Regions from separate parts of the Polaromonas sp. P1_G1 genome, predicted to be linked through region 2. Evidence: predicted binding sites of a transcription regulator. Region 2 holds the regulator's gene; the other holds the start of a gene.
The links. The regulator LexA, encoded in region 2, represses DNA repair genes until DNA is damaged. The targets are predictions, from matches to a motif close to ACTGTATNNNNATACAGT.
Positions count from the first base shown of each region.

Region 1: a site for LexA is predicted at 5,415-5,432, ahead of AC1D1Y_RS16630 (DNA topoisomerase IV subunit B). Genes of this name have one in related genera too.

Region 1 covers NZ_JBFUBU010000031.1:18,702-27,421, reverse strand. The annotation lists gene parC (DNA topoisomerase IV subunit A) at 29-2,386, opposite strand; gene AC1D1Y_RS16635 (lytic transglycosylase domain-containing protein) at 2,526-3,398, opposite strand; gene AC1D1Y_RS16630 (DNA topoisomerase IV subunit B) at 3,398-5,368, opposite strand; gene AC1D1Y_RS16625 (MFS transporter) at 5,559-6,779, shown strand; gene AC1D1Y_RS16620 (SDR family oxidoreductase) at 7,076-7,888, shown strand; gene AC1D1Y_RS16615 (class I SAM-dependent methyltransferase) at 7,890-8,468, shown strand; gene dapA (4-hydroxy-tetrahydrodipicolinate synthase) at 8,570-8,720, shown strand, end outside.
Region 2 covers NZ_JBFUBU010000027.1:109,823-118,542, forward strand. The annotation lists gene AC1D1Y_RS15290 (D-2-hydroxyacid dehydrogenase family protein) at 1-387, opposite strand, end outside; gene AC1D1Y_RS15295 (hypothetical protein) at 575-946, opposite strand; gene lexA (transcriptional repressor LexA) at 1,079-1,783, opposite strand; gene AC1D1Y_RS15305 (asparaginase) at 1,916-2,863, shown strand; gene AC1D1Y_RS15310 (M14 family zinc carboxypeptidase) at 2,935-4,620, shown strand; gene adk (adenylate kinase) at 4,663-5,319, opposite strand; gene kdsB (3-deoxy-manno-octulosonate cytidylyltransferase) at 5,513-6,271, opposite strand; gene AC1D1Y_RS15325 (Trm112 family protein) at 6,268-6,450, opposite strand; gene lpxK (tetraacyldisaccharide 4'-kinase) at 6,431-7,462, opposite strand; gene AC1D1Y_RS15335 (ExbD/TolR family protein) at 7,512-7,940, opposite strand; gene AC1D1Y_RS15340 (MotA/TolQ/ExbB proton channel family protein) at 7,937-8,575, opposite strand.

The DNA of each region.
Region 1 (8,720 bases), on a different contig from region 2:
CCCCTTTCAAGGGAAGCGGGCGTCGCCCTTATTCGACGCGGGTGATACCGGTGGGCTTGAAGCCCAGGTCGGCGGCCTTGCCCTTGCGCGCGCGTGCCGCGCGGGCGTTGTTCAGCGTGCGGATCTCCAGCGTTTCCTCGCGCGCCTTTCCGCCGCGGCCTATGCCTTCGATCTTGACGCTGCGGGTGTAGGCCGCCGCGCCGGCCAGGGTGTCCTTGGCTTCGAGGTCTATCAGCATCAAGCCGCGTCCGCCGGCGGCCTGCATTTTCAGCTCGCCGATTTCAAAGGTCAGGATGCGGCCGCCGGTGGACGCGCAGGCCACGTGCGTGGCGGGCACCATCGGCGTCGTGCCGCTGTTGAAGGCGGCGTGTGAGGGCCTGCAGATGGTTTCGCCTTCGGCGCAGCTGATGAAGGCCTTGCCGGCCTTGAGGCGGGACGTCATGTTCTCGACCGTGGCGAGGAAGCCGTAGCCGCCGCTGGCGCTGAGCAGCAGCGCGGCATTGGACGGCCCGGCGAAGTAATGCACCAGCTGCGTACCGGATTCGAGGTCGATCATCGTGGTGAGCGGCTGGCCGTCGCCGCGCGCACCGGGCAGCACGGACACCGGCACCGAATAAATGCGGCCGCGCGAACCGAAGGCCAGCAGCGTGTCGATCGTGCGGCATTCAAAGGTGCCGTAGAGCCCGTCGCCGGACTTGAAGGCAAAGCCCGCCGGGTCATGGCCGTGGCCGCTGCGCGCGCGCACCCAGCCCCTGTCGCTGATGACCACGGTCACCGGCTCGTCCAGCACCTTGACTTCGAGCACGGCTTTTTTCTCGGCCTGGATCAGGGTGCGGCGCGCATCGGTGAACTGCTTGGCGTCGGCCTCGATTTCCTTGATCAGCAGGCGCTTGAGCGCCGCCGGGCTGCCGAGGATTTCCTCGAGTCGGCCCTGCTCTTCGCGCAGGTTCTTGAGGTCCTGCTCGATCTTGATGGCTTCGAGCCGCGCGAGCTGGCGCAGGCGGATTTCAAGAATGTCTTCGGCCTGGATTTCACTGAGCTTGAAGCGAGCAATCAGCGCAAGCTTGGGCTCGTCCGACTGGCGGATGATGGCGATCACCTCGTCGATGTTGAGCAGCACCAGCTGCCGTCCTTCGAGGATGTGGATGCGGGCCAGCACCTTGTCGAGCCGGTGCTGCGAACGCCTTTGCACGGTGGTCTGGCGGAATTCAATCCATTCCGTCAGCATCTGGCGCAGGTTTTTCTGCGTCGGCTTGCCGTCCAGCCCGACCATGGTCAGGTTGATGGGCGCCGAGCTTTCCAGGCTGGTGTTGGCCAACAGGGTGTTGATGAGTTCGGACTGGCTGATCTTGCTGGTCTTGGGCTCGAACACCAGGCGCACGGCGGCGTCCTTGCTGGACTCGTCGCGCACCACGTCGAGCACAGCCAGGATGGTCTGCTTGAGCTGCACCTGGTCCTGGCTCAGGGCTTTTTTGCCGGCCTTGATTTTCGGGTTGGTGATCTCTTCGATTTCTTCAAGCACACGCTGGGTGCTGACACCGGGCGGCAGTTCCTGCACCACCAGCTGCCACTGGCCGCGCGCCAGTTCTTCGATCTTCCAGCGCGCGCGCACCTTGAGCGAACCGCGGCCGGTGCTGTAGGCTGCCGCGATTTCGGCGTGGCTGGAGATGATCTGCCCGCCGCCCGGATAGTCGGGCCCGGCGATCAGCGTGAAGAGTTCTTCATCGCTGAGCTTGGGCGTCTTGATGAGGGCCACGCAGGCGTCGGCCACCTCGCGCAGGTTGTGGCTGGGGATTTCAGTCGCCAAGCCGACGGCAATGCCGCTGGCGCCGTTGAGCAGGGTGAAGGGCAGGCGCGCGGGCAGCTGGCGGGGTTCTTCAAAGGAGCCGTCGTAGTTGGGCACAAAGTCGACCGTGCCTTCGTCCAGCTCGTCGAGCAGCAGGGTCGTGATGCGCGCCAGCCGCGCCTCGGTGTAGCGCATGGCCGCCGCGCCGTCGCCGTCGCGCGAACCGAAATTGCCCTGGCCGTCGACCAGCGGGTAGCGCTGGCTGAAGTCCTGGGCCATGCGCACCATGGCGTCGTAAGCCGCCTGGTCGCCGTGCGGATGGTATTTGCCGAGCACGTCGCCGACCACGCGGGCGCTCTTGACCGGCTTGGCCCCGCTGGCGCCGTTGGCGCCGCCAAAACCCAGACCCATGCGCGACATGCTGAAGAGGATGCGGCGCTGCACCGGCTTCTGGCCGTCGCAGACGTCGGGCAAGGCCCGGCCCTTGACGACGCTGAGCGCGTATTCAAGGTAGGCCCGCTGCGCGTACGCGGCCAGCGAATCCTGGTCGGCGGGCTCGGGAATGGGGGCGACTGCGTCCGGTGTGAAAAGATCATCCATCGTGATTTGGCTTGGGCTAGGTCAGGTTATGCCGGGCCGGTGCGCACAGGCGCGGCCGGTACAGGATTATGGAAAGAAAAATGGAGGGAGCCGCTTTCAGGCTGCCGGGTTTGCCGGCGAAACTCCGGGTGCATGGGCGTCAGTTCCGCTCGGGTGGGACCTCTGGCGTGGCGGTGGACGCGACCGTGGTCGGCACCATGTTGCTGCGGCCCGTGGCACCGCCCATCATCTCCATGCGCACCCGGCCGCCGCTCGCGCTCATCATGCTGGGCGGCTTGAGGTGGTTATAGAGCTGCATCACGGTCTTGACGTAGTTTTTGGTCTCGGGATAGTTGGGGATTTTGTTGCCCGCGCGCTGTACGGCGCCTTCGCCGGCGTTGTAGGCGGCAATCGCCAGTTCGAGCTGACCCGGGAACATGGCAATCAGGTCGCTAAGGTAGCTGGAGCCGGCCCGGATGTTGGTCTTGGGGTCGGTGAGCTTTTTGTGGACCGTGGAATCCTTGCTGGCCCGCACGCCGTAACGCTCGGCCGTGGGCGGAATCAGCTGCATCAGCCCGACCGCGCCCTTGGGCGAGACGGCCTGGGTGTTGAAGCCCGATTCGGTGGCTATCAGCGCCTGCAGCAGCTCGTAGTCGATGCCGTGCGTGACGGAAGCTTCGCGCAGCAGGTGTTTGACGGCCTTGTAGTTGGGCGACACGTCGAAGTAGGCCAGCAGCTTGGGGGGCGCGGCGGCCACGCCGGTGGCGCGATTGGCGCCGCTGCCGACAGCCTTGCCGCTTCGGCCCACGTTGTCGCCGGCGCTGAAGCTTTCGCTGCCGCGGAAAAAGAGTTCATAGCGGTCGTCCAGCCGCACCGCCGAAAAATGCGCGATGCCGTCTTTGTCCACGTAGCCCCAGATGTCGGCGTGGGCAGGCGAGGTGAACAGCGCTGCCAGGCCCATGACCATCAGGGGCAGGCCCAGCGCGCGCAGGGGCCGCCGCAGAAAGGATAAAAAGGTCTCAGGCAGTTTCATCAAATATCAATTTCCACGGCATCGCCGTGCAACTCCATCAGTTCGCGGCGGGCCGCAGCTTCGCCCTTGCCCATCAGCTTGGTGATCAGGCTCTCGGTTTGCCCGAAATCCTGGTTGCCCAGTTGCACGGGCAACAAACGGCGGGTATCCGGATTGAGTGTGGTTTCCCACAGTTGTTCCGCACTCATTTCACCCAGGCCCTTGAAGCGGCTGATGCTCCAGGCGCCTTCGCGCACCCCGTCCTTGCGCAACTTATCCAATATGGCGGTCAACTCGCCTTCGTCAAGGGCATAGACCTTGGACGCCGGCTTTTTGCCCCGCGCGGGCGCATCGACCCGGAAAAGCGGCGGCCGCGCGACATACACATTACCGGATGCTATCAATTTGGGGAAATGGCGGAAAAACAGCGTGAGCAGCAGCACCTGGATGTGGGAGCCGTCCACGTCGGCATCGCTCAGGATACAGACCTTGCCGTAGCGCAGGCCGCTCAGGTCGGGGGTGTCGTTCGGGCCGTGCGGATCGACACCTATGGCGACCGCGATGTCGTGGATTTCGGTGTTGGCAAACAGGCGGTCGCGCTCGACCTCCCAGGTATTGAGCACCTTGCCGCGCAGCGGCAGGATGGCCTGGCTTTCCTTGTCGCGGCCCATTTTGGCGCTGCCGCCGGCCGAGTCGCCCTCGACCAGGAAGACTTCGTTGTGGGCCAGGTCGCGGCTTTCGCAGTCGGTCAGCTTGCCGGGCAGCACGGCCACGCCTGAGCCCTTGCGTTTTTCGACCTTCTGGCCGGCCTTCTGGCGGGTTTGCGCGGCCTTGATGGCGAGTTCGGCCAGCTTGCGGCCGTAGTCGACGTGCTGGTTGAGCCACAACTCCAACGTCGGGCGCACAAAGCTGGACACCAGCCGCACGGCGTCGCGGGAGTTGAGGCGCTCCTTGATCTGGCCCTGGAACTGCGGGTCCAGCACCTTGGCGCTCAGCACATAGCTGGCGCGGGCGAAAACGTCCTCGGGCAGCAGCTTGACACCCTTGGGCAGCAGCGAATGCAGGTCGATAAAGCTCTTGACGGCGTTGAAGAGGCCGTCGCGCAGGCCGCTTTCGTGGGTGCCGCCGGCGCTGGTGGGGATCAGGTTGACATAGCTCTCGCGCACCGGCTGGCCGTCTTCGGTGAAGGCCACGCACCACTGGGCGCCCTCGCCTTCGGCAAAGCTGTCGTGCTGGGAATCGGCAAAACCTTCACCTTCGAACATCGGGATGACGGGGTCACCGTTCAGCGTCTGCATCAGGTAGTCGCGCAGGCCGCCTTTATAAGACCAGGTCTGGGTGTCCTTGGTCTTCTCGTTGGTCAGCGTGACGGTGACGCCGGGCATGAGCACGGCCTTGCTGCGCAGCAGGTGCGTGAGTTCGGCCATGGGCAGCGCGGCCGACTCGAAGTATTTGGCGTCGGGCCAGGCGCGCACGGTAGTGCCGGTCTTGCGGTCGCCTTCGCCGTTTTTGCGCAGGTGCAGCTTTTCGATGACGTCGCCGCCCGAAAACACCAGGCGGGCCACCATGCCTTCGCGGTAGGACGTGACTTCCAGCCGTTTGGACAGCGCGTTCGTCACGCTGACGCCCACACCGTGCAGGCCGCCCGAGAAACTGTAGGCGCCACCCTTGCCCTTGTCGAACTTGCCGCCGGCGTGCAGCCGGGTGTAAACGATCTCGATGACCGGCACCTGTTCTTCCGGGTGCAGGCCGAAGGGGATGCCGCGGCCGTCGTCGTCGACGCTGACAGAGCCGTCGGTATGCAGCGTGACCTTGATCTTCTTGCCGTGGCCGGCCAGGGCCTCGTCGGCGGAGTTGTCCAGCACTTCCTGGATGACGTGCAAGGGGTTGTCGGTGCGGGTGTACATGCCCGGGCGCTGCTTGACGGGCTCCAGGCCCTTGAGCACGCGGATCGAGCCTTCGGAATATTCGGTGGGTAGTTTGTCGGCCATGGCAGATGAAAGAATTGCCGCAATTGTAGTCCGGGCCGGGAAAGTCACTGTACAAACATACAGTCCACCCGATTCGGGGCGCGGGAACGAAGCGCGGGCGCGGCAGCGTTTCGCCATTTTCGTTACAGTCGGCGGATAGCTTTCCTGCCGCCCCAGGCCTTTCCTTTTTCGCCGCTCACGGCGACCGTTCATGACCACCGATACCAAAAAACTTTCCATGCTGCAGGTCCTGATCTGCGGCGCCACCATCGTCACGCTGTCCATGGGCATTCGCCACGGCTTCGGGCTGTGGCTGCAGCCCATCACCCAGGCCCAGGGCTGGACGCGCGAAACCTTTGCCTTCGCGCTGGCGGTGCAAAACCTGTCCTGGGGCGTGTTCGGCATCTTCGCCGGCATGGCGGCCGACCGCTTCGGCGCTTCCCGCGTGATCGTGGGCGGCGCCCTGCTGTACGGGCTGGGCCTGGTGGGCATGGCGCTGTCGCCCACGGGCTTTCTGTTCACCATGACGGCCGGGGTGCTGATAGGCGCCGCGCAGGCCGGCACCACCTATGCCGTCATTTACGGCGTGATAGGCCGCAACATTTCGGCGGAAAAACGTTCCTGGGCCATGGGCGTGGCCGCGGCGGCGGGCTCTTTCGGCCAGTTCCTGATGGTGCCGGTCGAAGGCCTGCTGATCAGCGGCCTGGGCTGGAAAGAGGCCCTGCTGGTCCTCAGCGGCGCCGTGCTGCTGATCGCGCCGCTGGCGCTGGGCCTGCGTGAAGGCGGGTTTGCCGGTGGCCAGCCCGCCAAACGTGAGCAGACCATCGCCCAGGCGCTGCGCGAAGCCTTCAAGTACCCGAGCTTCCAGCTGCTGATGGCGGGCTACTTCGTCTGCGGCTTCCAGGTGGTGTTCATCGGCGTGCACATGCCCAGCTACCTCAAGGACAAGGGCCTGTCGCCCCAGGTGGCCAGCTATGCGCTGGCGCTGATCGGGCTGTTCAATGTCTTCGGCACCTATATCGCCGGCTCGCTGGGCCAGAAAATCGCCAAGCGGAAAATCCTGGCGACGATTTACCTCTCGCGCGCGGTGGTGATCGCCGTGTTCATCGCGGCGCCCCTGAGCCCGCTGAGCGTCTACATCTTCGCCAGCCTGATGGGCTTGCTGTGGCTGTCGACCATCCCGCCGACCAACGCCGTGGTGGCGCAGATTTTCGGCATCCAGCACCTGTCGATGCTGGGCGGCTTCATCTTCTTCAGCCACCAGATCGGTTCCTTCCTGGGCGTCTGGCTGGGCGGCTATTTATATGACCGCACCGGCAGCTACGACATCGTCTGGTACATCGCCATCGCGCTCGGTGTGTTTGCCGCCCTGGTGAACCTGCCGGTGCGCGAGGCGCCGATCACGCGCGCCGGCGTGCCGCAAGGGGCCTGAGATGGCCAAAAAAGCCGGCTTGTGGGCGCTCGCGGTCATCGCGTCGCTGGGGGTATTTGCCCTCTACACACGGCCGGAATTTCTTCTCACACTCGCAAATCAGATCTGGGCCTGCTTTTAGGAGCCGCTCAAAAACCCTCCAGGCGTTGTTGCAGCCGCCTTGCCGTGCTGGAGCACTGTCTGCGGCGTCGCGCCTAGCCAGGACCGCTTCGCTGGGTTTTGTGAGCAGCTCCGGGCAAGAAGGATTCGGAATTTAAGGGCGATGGGGCGCAATCCAGGAAGACGGGGACAACACCATGAAAACCATCATCATCACCGGCGCATCGGACGGCATTGGCGCCGAAATGGCGCGGCAACTGGCCAAAACGCATGGCACCGGGGTCGCGCTGGTGCTGGCGGCGCGCAATGATGCGCTGCTTGATGAGATCGCGCAGCAATGCGCCGCGCACGGCGCGCAGACCCTGGTCGTCAAGACCGACGTATCCATCGAAGCCCAATGCCGCCATCTGGTGGACGCCACCGTGGGTCGCTTCGGGCACATCGACGCCCTGGTCAACAACGCCGGCATGTCGGCGCAGGCGCTGTTCGAGGACGTCAAGGCCCAGGACCTGGGCTGGTATGAGCAGCTGATGCGCATCAACCTCTGGGGCAGCGTCTGGTGCACCCACGCCGCCCTGCCCCACCTGAAGCTGCGCCACGGCAGCATCGTGGCCGTTTCCAGCCTGGCCGGGCTGATCGGAGTGCCGGGCCGCACGGCCTACAGCGCCACCAAATTCGCCATGGTGGGATTTTTTGAGGCGCTGCGCGCCGAAATGAAGGGCGCCGGGGTCAGCGTGACCACCGCCTACCCGGGCGTGGTCGCCACCCATATCCGCCACCGCGGCTTCAATGCGGCGGGCGTGGCCGCTGGCTCCAGCGGGCTCAAGGAAGACGACGCGATGAGCGTGGAAGAATGCGCCCGGCTGATCCTGCAAGGCATGGAGCGCCGCGACCGCGAGGTCGTCATGACGGCCAAGGGCAAGCTGGGCCGCTGGCTCAAGCTGATCGCGCCGGGCCGGGTTGAGTCCATGGCGCTGGCCGCGCTCAAAGACGACGTCAAGCCCCTCTAATATGAGCAGTACTCCGCACGGAACGGAATTGCCCTCCGCCTGGGTGCAGCGCTGGTCGCACCTGGTCCCCCAGCGCGGCGTGGTGCTGGACGTCGCCTGCGGCTATGGCCGCCACGCCCGCTGGTTTCACCGGCGAAACCACCCTGTGGTCCTGGTGGACCGCTCCCAGGAAGCGATGGACGCCATCGCCGCCGCCATCCCCGCATCCGCCCGCGAGGCGGTGGTGGCCGACATTGAAGCCGGCCCCTGGCCTTTCGCGGGCCGGCAATTCGACGCGGTCGTCGTGACCAACTACCTGTGGCGCCCCCTGCTGCCCACGCTGCTGGCCGCCCTGGCGCCCGGCGGGGTGCTGATTTACGAAACTTTTACGCAAGGCAATGAGACGGTGGGCAAGCCCTCCCGGCCGGATTTTTTGCTGCGCACCGGCGAATTGCTGGAAACCTGCCGGGCGCTGCGGGTGGTGGCCTTCGAGGAGGGTTTCCATGAGAGCCCGCCGCGGTTTGTCCAGCGCATTGCCGCGGTCCGCGAAGCGCCCGCAACTGCGGGTTTGCCCGCCCCGCCGCGCTATGGACTGCCCTAGGCTCTGGGTAGAATGCAGGATTGGCCGTTTTGGGCCGGCCTGGCGGTATTCCGGCCAGTCCCCTTCCCAAGCTCCCGGCCGCGAACGTTTACAAACAAAGCATGAAACCCATTACTGGCAGCATCGTTGCACTGGCAACACCCTTGCATGATGACGGCAGCGTAGATTACCCAACCTTGCGCAAACTGGTGGACTGGCACATCGCCGAAGGCACGGACTGCATAGGCGTGGTCGGCACCACCGGCGAATCCC
Region 2 (8,720 bases):
GTGCTTGAGGTGGGCCACGTAGTGGGGGATGCGGCGCATGGCCGCCATGACCAGTGCCCAGGCCAGTTCGGCCGGCGCAGTAGGCGATCCGGTGCCTTCTGCCACCGCGATGCCGCGCTCCGTGCAGGCAGCGACGTCGACGTGGCTTCCGACACGGCCGGTCTGTACGATCAATTTGAGCTTGGGGAGTTTTTCAATGACCTGCCGGTTGAGCTGGGTCCGTTCCCGGATAAGGACGATGACGTCGGCATCCTTGAGCCGGACGGACAGCTGGCCTATGCCTTTGACGGTGTTGGTGTAGACCTTGGCGGGGTAGGCCTCAAGTTTGGCAGCGCAGTTCAGTTTTCGCACTGCGTCCTGGTAGTCGTCGAGGATCACAATATTCATGCCGATATTGTGCCTGCAAGATTTTTCTTCCTCGCGGGAAGGGCTACCCGAATGCTTGCATTTTGTATCGCAAGGAAACCTGTCGAGGCATTTCAGTCCTGCCGTGGCGCACTGGGCGGGCTCATTGACCTTCACGCAGCCGGGAAATAGCCTCCCTCAGAGAGGGCGAAGGCGGGCAGGGGCTTTTTTATTGCAAGGCGGCCTCGCGCTGGGCCATGCGCTCAAGCTCCGCACAGACGTCGGCCATGCGGCCGGAGATGACCATGCGGCCGGCGCAAGCCGGGCCGACATTGGCATCGAATTCGCGCACGATGCGCAGGCGGCTGGGCGTGGGGTTACGGGGCCTTGCCTTGCCGGCTTGGGTGGCTTCGCGGGGCGATGGGGCGGGACCGGAGGAAAAAGGCAATGCCAGCTGGCCGGCCGCGCGCTGGGCGCGCACGGATTTGGAAAACTGATGGGACCTGCTTTGCTGCGCAGGCACAAACCAGGCGGCCAGCGCCTGCACGGGAGCCAGCAGGAGAGACAGAAGGGGTGAATGTGAAAAACTGACGATTCCCATGATGAACTCCTGTATGAGAGAGGTTTACACAGGCAGGATTTCGGACCGGCTACAGCCGGCAGGGCCGCTGCACCAGGGTGTTGGCCATACAGCCAAACGCCCGCCACCTGGTGCGTGGCCGGATTGGAAGGCTTACATCAGCATGGTGTTGCGTATCAAACCGACGGCGAGGCCTTCGAGTTCAAACGGCTCGCCGGGCTCGACCACGATGATGTTGAAGTCGGGGTTTTCGGGCAAAAGCTCGATCAGGTTCTTGTTGCGGCGAAAGCGTTTGACGGTGACTTCATCGCCCAGGCGGGCCACGACGATCTGGCCGTTCTTGGCTTCCTTGGCCTGTTTGACGGCCAGCAGGTCGCCGTCCATGATGCCGACGTCGCGCATGCTCATGCCGCGAACCTTGAGCAGGTAATCGGGCTGGCGCTGGAACAGGCTGCTTTCAAAATAATAGGTTTGCTCGATATGTTCCTGCGCGAGAATCGGGCTGCCAGCAGCAACCCGCCCTACCAAAGGTAGGGCGAGCTGGGCCAGGCTTTGCAACGGCAGGGAAAACTGTTTGGTGCGTGATTCGTTGATGGAACGTAGGGTGTCGCCGCGCAAGCGTATGCCGCGTGAAGTACCGCTGACGAGCTCGATGACGCCTTTGCGGGCCAACGCCTGCAGGTGTTCTTCGGCGGCGTTGGCGGACTTGAAACCCAGTTCGTTCGCGATTTCGGCGCGGGTGGGCGGTGCACCGGTACGGGCGATGGCACTCTGGATCAGTTCCAGGATTTGTTGCTGGCGCGCCGTGAGCTTGGGACCTTCGGAGGGAAAATGCGGAAAATCGGCGAGGATGCTCATGGCGGGGACTCCTATGGTTCTTCAGATAAAGGCAGAACCGAGGGCTGCAACCGTTTGCCTGCCGTCGACCTGTTTTAATATCCAGTACCTGTATTTTCATCCAGTTTTTAAAAGATTGCAAGATCACTTTCCATGCATCCTCAAAATATTGTGATTCTGGGCACCGGCGGCACGATCGCCGGCCGGGCCGCCAGCGTGTCGGACAACATCGGTTACACCGCCGCCCAGGTGGGCGTCGAAGAACTGCTGGCTGCGATCCCCGCTCTGGCGCAGGCCGGCACCGTGCTGACGGAGCAGGTGGCGCAGGTTGACAGCAAGGACATGAGTTTTGCGGTGTGGGCCAAACTGGCCGCGCGCGTCAGCCATTACCTCGCGCAGCCCGACGTCCAGGGCATCGTCATCACCCACGGCACCGATACGCTGGAGGAAACCGCCTTTTTCCTGCAGGCGCTGCTGGCGCCGGCCAAGCCCGTAGTGCTGACCTGCGCGATGCGCCCGGCCACGGCGCTGGTGCCTGACGGACCGCAAAACCTGCTCGATGCGGTGGCGGTGGCGCGCCACTCGGGAGCGCAGGGCGTGGTGGCGGTGTGCGCCGGCGTCGTCCACGGTGCGGCGGACGTCCAGAAGGCGCATACCTATCGTCTTGACCCTTTCAGTTCGGGCGACGCCGGACCCATCGGCTATGTGGAGGAAGGGCGGCTGAGGCAGTTGCGCAGTTGGCCGCAAGCCCAGGCGGGCCGCGCGCAAACTGCCGCCAAAATCATCGCCACCTTGGCCGGCGCCGCTGTGCCCCGCGTTGAGATACTCATGAACCATGCCGGCGCTGGCGGAGCCATCGTGCAGGCCCTGCAGACGCAGGGCGTGCAAGGCCTGGTGGTGGCCTGCACCGGCAACGGCAGCCTGCACCACGAACTGGAGGCGGCCTTGCTCAAGGCGCAAGCCGCCGGCATCAAGGTCATTCGCGCCAGCCGTTGCACTGCAGGGCGGGTGCTGCCGACCCCGGCTGACGCAATTCCGGATTCAGAAGGCCTGAGCCCGGTCAAGGCCAGGGTCCAGCTGATCCTGCAACTGCTGGCCTGATCTCCCGAGCCCGGCAGCGCAGGCGCGCCGGGTTCCACCCCATTCCCTTTGACTCTCGCGGACGACCTTCCATGCAAACCCCGTACGAACTCGGCAACCAGAACCAGACAACGACCTGGGATGCCTGCATCCGGTTTTACGAAGCGCTGGCGCTGCGCTGCCCCGGCGTCCTGCAGTTTTCGCAGATTGGCGTTTCCGACGCCGGCGTGCCCCTGCACGCAGGCATCGTGAGCGCCGACGGTGTGTTTGACCGCGAGCAGATCCGGCGGGCGGGGCGCGCAGTCTTTTTCAATAACAACGGCATACACCCCGGCGAGCCCGAAGGCATAGATGCCTGCATGGCGCTGGTGCGCGACCTGTGCCTGGAACCCGGGCGCCTGGCCGCGCTGGGCAGCACGGTCTACCTGTTCATCCCGGTCTACAACGTCGACGGCAGCTGCAATCGCGGCGATGCCAGTCGCGTCAACCAGGACGGGCCCGAGTCCTTCGGCTTTCGCGGCAACAGCCTGCATCTGGACCTGAACCGCGACTTCATCAAGTGCGACAGCCTCAATGCGCAACTGTTCAACCGCTTTTTCACGGCGTGGGACCCGGACGTGATGGTTGATACCCACACTTCCAACGGCGCTGACTACAGCTACACCATGACGCTGATCCACACCCAGGCCGACAAGCTGGGCGGCGGCCTGGGCGCTTTCCTGCGGGAGCGCATGCTGCCGGTGATTTACCAGGGCATGGAGGCGCGCGGCTGGCCGACCTGCCCCTATGTGAATCCCGTGCACGTGAGCCCGGACCAGGGGATTGCCGATTTCCTGGAGGTGCCCCGGTTCTCGACCGGCTATGCGGCGCTGAACCACACCATAGGCTTCATGCCCGAGACCCACATGCTCAAGCCCTTCAAGGATCGCTATGAGTCCATGCGCGCGTTGCTGGATGTGACGCTCGCCTTCACGGTGGCGAACGCGCCGGAGATCCAGGCGCTGCGGCGGCAGGCTCGGCAAGCGTCGGGCGGCAGGACGCATTGGCCTGTCCGCTGGAAGCTCGATGAAACCCGTCGCTCGCGCCTGCGCTTCAAGGGCTATGCAGCGCTGCACTCGCCAAGCTTGCTGGGCGACTACCAGCGCCTGTCTTACGACAGAGACCAGCCCTGGGAGCGCGAGATCGACTACTTCACGCACTTCTCGGAAGAGGTTTCCGTGCCGGCCCCGATGGCTTACGTCGTCCCGCAAGCCTGGCGCGCCGTGATTGAACGCCTGGACTGGAATGGCGTTCGCATGGAGCGCCTGGGCGCAGCCCGCACGGTTCAGGCCCAAGTCAGCCGTATCAAGAGCGTGCAAAGCCGCGCCGGCGCTTATGAAGGCCACATGTTCCATGACGACCTCACGCTGGAAACCAGCCTGGAGGCCGTCGAACTGCAGGCCGGTGACTGGTGGGTGCCGCTGGACCAGGACAAGGCCCGTTATGCCGTCGAAACCCTGGAGCCGCAAGCGCACGACAGCTTCTTCCGCTGGGGATTTTTCAACAGCATCCTCGAAAAGAAGGAGCATTTCTCGGACTACGTCTTCGAAGACCTGGCGCTGCAGCTGCTCAAAGATGAGCCGGCGCTGCGCGCGCGCTTTGAGCAGTGGAAGGCGGCCAACCCCCAACTGTTGTCGGACCCCCAACAAGTCCTGGGTTTTATCTTCGAGAACTGCGCGCGCCATGCCGAACCGCAATGGCGCCGCTATCCGGTGCTGTCGATTTTTGAGCGCCCATAAAAAAGCCATCGGAAGACGGCTTTTTTGTGGACCTGCGAAGGCTTAAGCGGACAGGGCCTCGAAGGCGCGCGCCGTGATCTGGTCTACCGTGCCCATGCCGCTGATGGCGCGGTATTTGGGAGCAGCGTCCGGTGCGACCTTGGCCCATCCGGAGTAGTAGTCCACCAGCGGGCGGGTCTGGGCGCTGTAGACCTCCAGCCGCTTGCGCACGGTTTCCTCCTTGTCGTCTTCGCGCTGGATCAGCGGCTCGCCGGTCACGTCGTCCTTGCCCTCGACCTTGGGCGGGTTGAATTTGACGTGGTAGGTGCGGCCCGAGGCGGGGTGCGAACGGCGTCCGCTCATGCGCTCGATGATGGCTTCAAAGGGCACGTCGATCTCCAGCACATAGTCGAGTTTGACACCCGCCGACTTCATCGCGTCGGCCTGGGGGATGGTGCGGGGGAAACCGTCGAACAGAAAGCCCTTCGCGCAATCGGGCTGGGCAATGCGTTCCTTCACGAGGTTGATGATCAGGTCGTCACTGACCAGCGCGCCGGCATCCATGATTTTCTTGGCTTCAATTCCCAGAGGCGTGCCGGCCTTGACGGCCGCGCGCAACATGTCGCCGGTGGAAATCTGGGGGATGCCGTACTTCTGGCAGATGAAGGTCGCTTGTGTCCCCTTGCCCGCGCCAGGCGCGCCCAACAATATCAGTCTCATGGATGTCCTCGGATTTTATGAATTCGTGAAGCCAACCCCGGGCCGGCGCGCCGGTTATCCGCTGGGGTTGCTTGGGGCAGGTGTGAAGGGCTGCCAGCGCGTCCTGCAGGCCTTCCACTTGCGTTTTTCCCAAGGATAGCATGCACCCCTGACAGCACCTTACAGGCAAGGGCTTCCCAGTGGGGATGCTCGCTCAGGTAAACAGCTTGCGGGCGCGGTCCAGGTCTTCGGCGGTGTCGACGCCCGGGCCGGGCGCGTCATCGGTGATGTGCACGGCGATGCGGTGGCCATGCCACAGGGCGCGCAGCTGCTCCAGTTGCTCGAGTTGCTCCAGCGGTGACTGGGGAAGGCGGGGGAACTCTCGCAGAAAACCCACGCGGTAGCCGTAGATTCCGACATGGCGCAGCGGCTTGGGCAGGGTGCTGCCGGCCTCCCACCAGGCCTGGCCGGCGAAGTCGCGGCCCGCGGGGATGGGCGAGCGGCTGAAATAGAGCGCGGTGTGGCGGGCATCCAGCACCACCTTGACCACGTTCGGGTTCTGCAGGTCGGCCAGCTGGCCTATGGAGTGCGCGGCGGTGCTCATGGCGCAGTCGGGCCGCTCGTTGAGCAGCCGCGCCACGGCGTTGATCAGCGCCGGGTCTATCAGCGGCTCGTCGCCCTGGACGTTGACCACGATGTCCTCGTCCGCCAGGCCCAGCACGCCGCAGGCTTCGGCCAGCCGGTCGCTGCCGCTGGGGTGGTCGACGCGGGTCAGCACAGCCGTGACGCCGAAGGACGCGCATCTTTCAATGATTTCCTGGCTGTCGGTCGCGACGACGGTGCGCAAGGCCGCGCTTTGCATGGCGCGCTGCGCCACGCGCACGACCATGGGGGCGCCGCCTATGTCGGCCAGCGGCTTGTTGGGAAGGCGGGTGGAGGCCAGCCGGGCCGGGATCAGGACAGTGAAGCTCACAGGCCCAGCTCTTCGTCGGTCATGGTGCGTGCTTCGCTTTCCAGCAGCACGGGCAGGCCGTCGCGCACGGGGTAAGCCAGCCGGGCGCTGCGGGAGAGCAGTTCCTGTTTTTCCCGATCGTAATCAAGCGGGCCTTTGGTCACGGGGCAGACCAGCAGTTCAAGCAGTTTGGTGTCCATGTTTCGATGGTAATGGAGAAAGCAGGGGCGCCAGCAGCGCGTCAAAGGCGGCGAAAAAGGCCGGTTCGGGCGAAAACACCAGGGGCACGGCCAGCATGTCCAACCCGGTCGCGCCCGGCAGGGCAAACAGCTTGACGGCGTCCTTTTCGGTGCACAGCACGGTCCGGCTTTGCAGCCCGGCCAGGTCGGCCTCGCTGAATATATGGTGGTCGGGCAGGGTGATGGTGGCCTCCAGCATCAGGCCGCGGTCCTCCAGCATGCCGAAAAATGCCCACGGGTTGGCGATGCCGGCCAGCGCCGTCACCGGCCGGCCGCGCAAGCTGGCCAGCGCGACCCGGTCGCCGCCGGGCGACCATGCATCGTCGGCCAATTGCCGGCTGGAGGTGAAGCCTTCGAAGGCGGGTTTCTGCCCGGTGTGGAGCACAAGATCCAGGCCATGATGTTTGCGCCCGGGCCAGGGTTCGCGTAGCGGGCCCGCCGGCAACAGCCAGCCATTACCGGCGCCACGGTCGTCAAACGCGGCGATTTCGATGTCGCGCTGCAGGGCGTAATGCTGCAGGCCGTCGTCGCACAGCACCACGGCCGTCTCGGGATGGGCGGCCAGCAAGGCCCGCAGTGCTTCGGCGCGCTTGTCCGCTACAAAAACCGGCACGCCAGTAACCTTGTGGATCAGGGCCGGCTCGTCGCCGGTTTGCGCGAGCGGCGCGGTGGGCGTGACCTCCACGCAGTCCGAACCGGAGCGCCCGTATCCGCGCGACACCACGCCGACCGCAATACGCTGCGCCTGCAAGTGCCTGACAAGCGCAATCACCAGCGGGGTTTTGCCGGCCCCGCCGGCGACCACATTGCCGACCACCACGACGGGAACCTTGAAACGCTCGGACCGCAGGATGCCGCGTCGGTACAGCGCACGGCGCAAACGCACCAGCAGGCCGTAAAGCTGCGCCAGCGGCCAGAGCAGGCATGCCAGCCCTCCGCGGGTGAGCCAGGCGTTCTGCAGAAGGTGTTTCACGGCCGTTTCGCGGGGAGGGCGGCTGTTGCGGCCGGGAATGGCCAGGGGCTTATTTCGCCCCGCCCATCGCGGCGCTCTGTGTGGCAAACGTGATTTGCGTGAGGCCCTGGCGGCGCGCCGCCTCCATGACGGTGATGACCGCCTGGTGCGTGGCACTGGCGTCGGCGCTGATGATGATGACGCTCTCCTTGCCGGCCTTGGCCGCCTCGGCCAGCGCGGCGCCCAGCGCCTCGATGCCGCGGCCTTCGACCAGGGTCTTGTTAACCATGTAGCGGCCGTCGCTGCTCACCGCGACGATGACTTCCTTGGGATAGTCGCGTTGCTGTTCGGCGTCGGCCACCGGCAGCTTGACCTGCAGTTCGGTGAACTTGCTGTAGGTGGTGGACAGCATCAGGAAGATCAGCACCACGAGCAGCACGTCGATGAAGGGGATCAGGTTGATCTCCGGTTCGTCGTGGGGGTGAGGACGAAAATTCATTTACGCAGCGTATTGAGGTGGCGGACGAAGCGCTCGGCGGCCAGTTCCATGCTCAGCAGGTAGCCATCCACGCGGGCCCGGAAATAGCGCCAGAAGATCAGCGCTGGAATGGCGACCATCAGGCCGAAAGCCGTGTTGTAGAGCGCGATCGAAATACCGTGCGCCAGCTGCGCGGGGTTACCGCCGGTCGCACCGCCGACACCACCGCCGCCGGCCTGGGAGCCGAAGATTTCAATCATGCCGATCACCGTGCCCAGCAGGCCCAGCAGCGGAGCGGCGGAGGCAATGGTTGCCAGAGCCGCGAGGTAGCGCTCCAGCTTGTGCGCCGCCTGGCGTCCGGCGCCTTCGAGGATGGAGCGCAGATCGTCCTCGCTGATGCGCGGGTTGGTGTTCAGCGCGCGAAAGCCGCTGGCCAGCACTTCGCCGAGCACCGAGTTCTGCTCGAGTTGCGCGACGACGTCGGGCGAAGGGATGGAAGCGCGGGAGACGGTGATGGCCTCGTCAAGAAGTTTTGGGGGCGCGACTTTGCGGATTTTGAGGCTGGTGAAACGCTCGATAACCAGGGCAAGAGCCAAGACGGAACAGGCAACCAAGGGCCAGATCGGCCAGCCTGCGGCTTGTATGATCGAAAACAATGCACATCTCCAAGCAGATAATTTGTGGTGGATTATGGCTTACAGATACTGCAGCGCCGCGCGATGCGCGGCACATCCATCCCGAATGTTTTCAATATCCGGTTTTTGTCAGACTTAGCCCACAGAAGTTGTGGATAACTTTGTG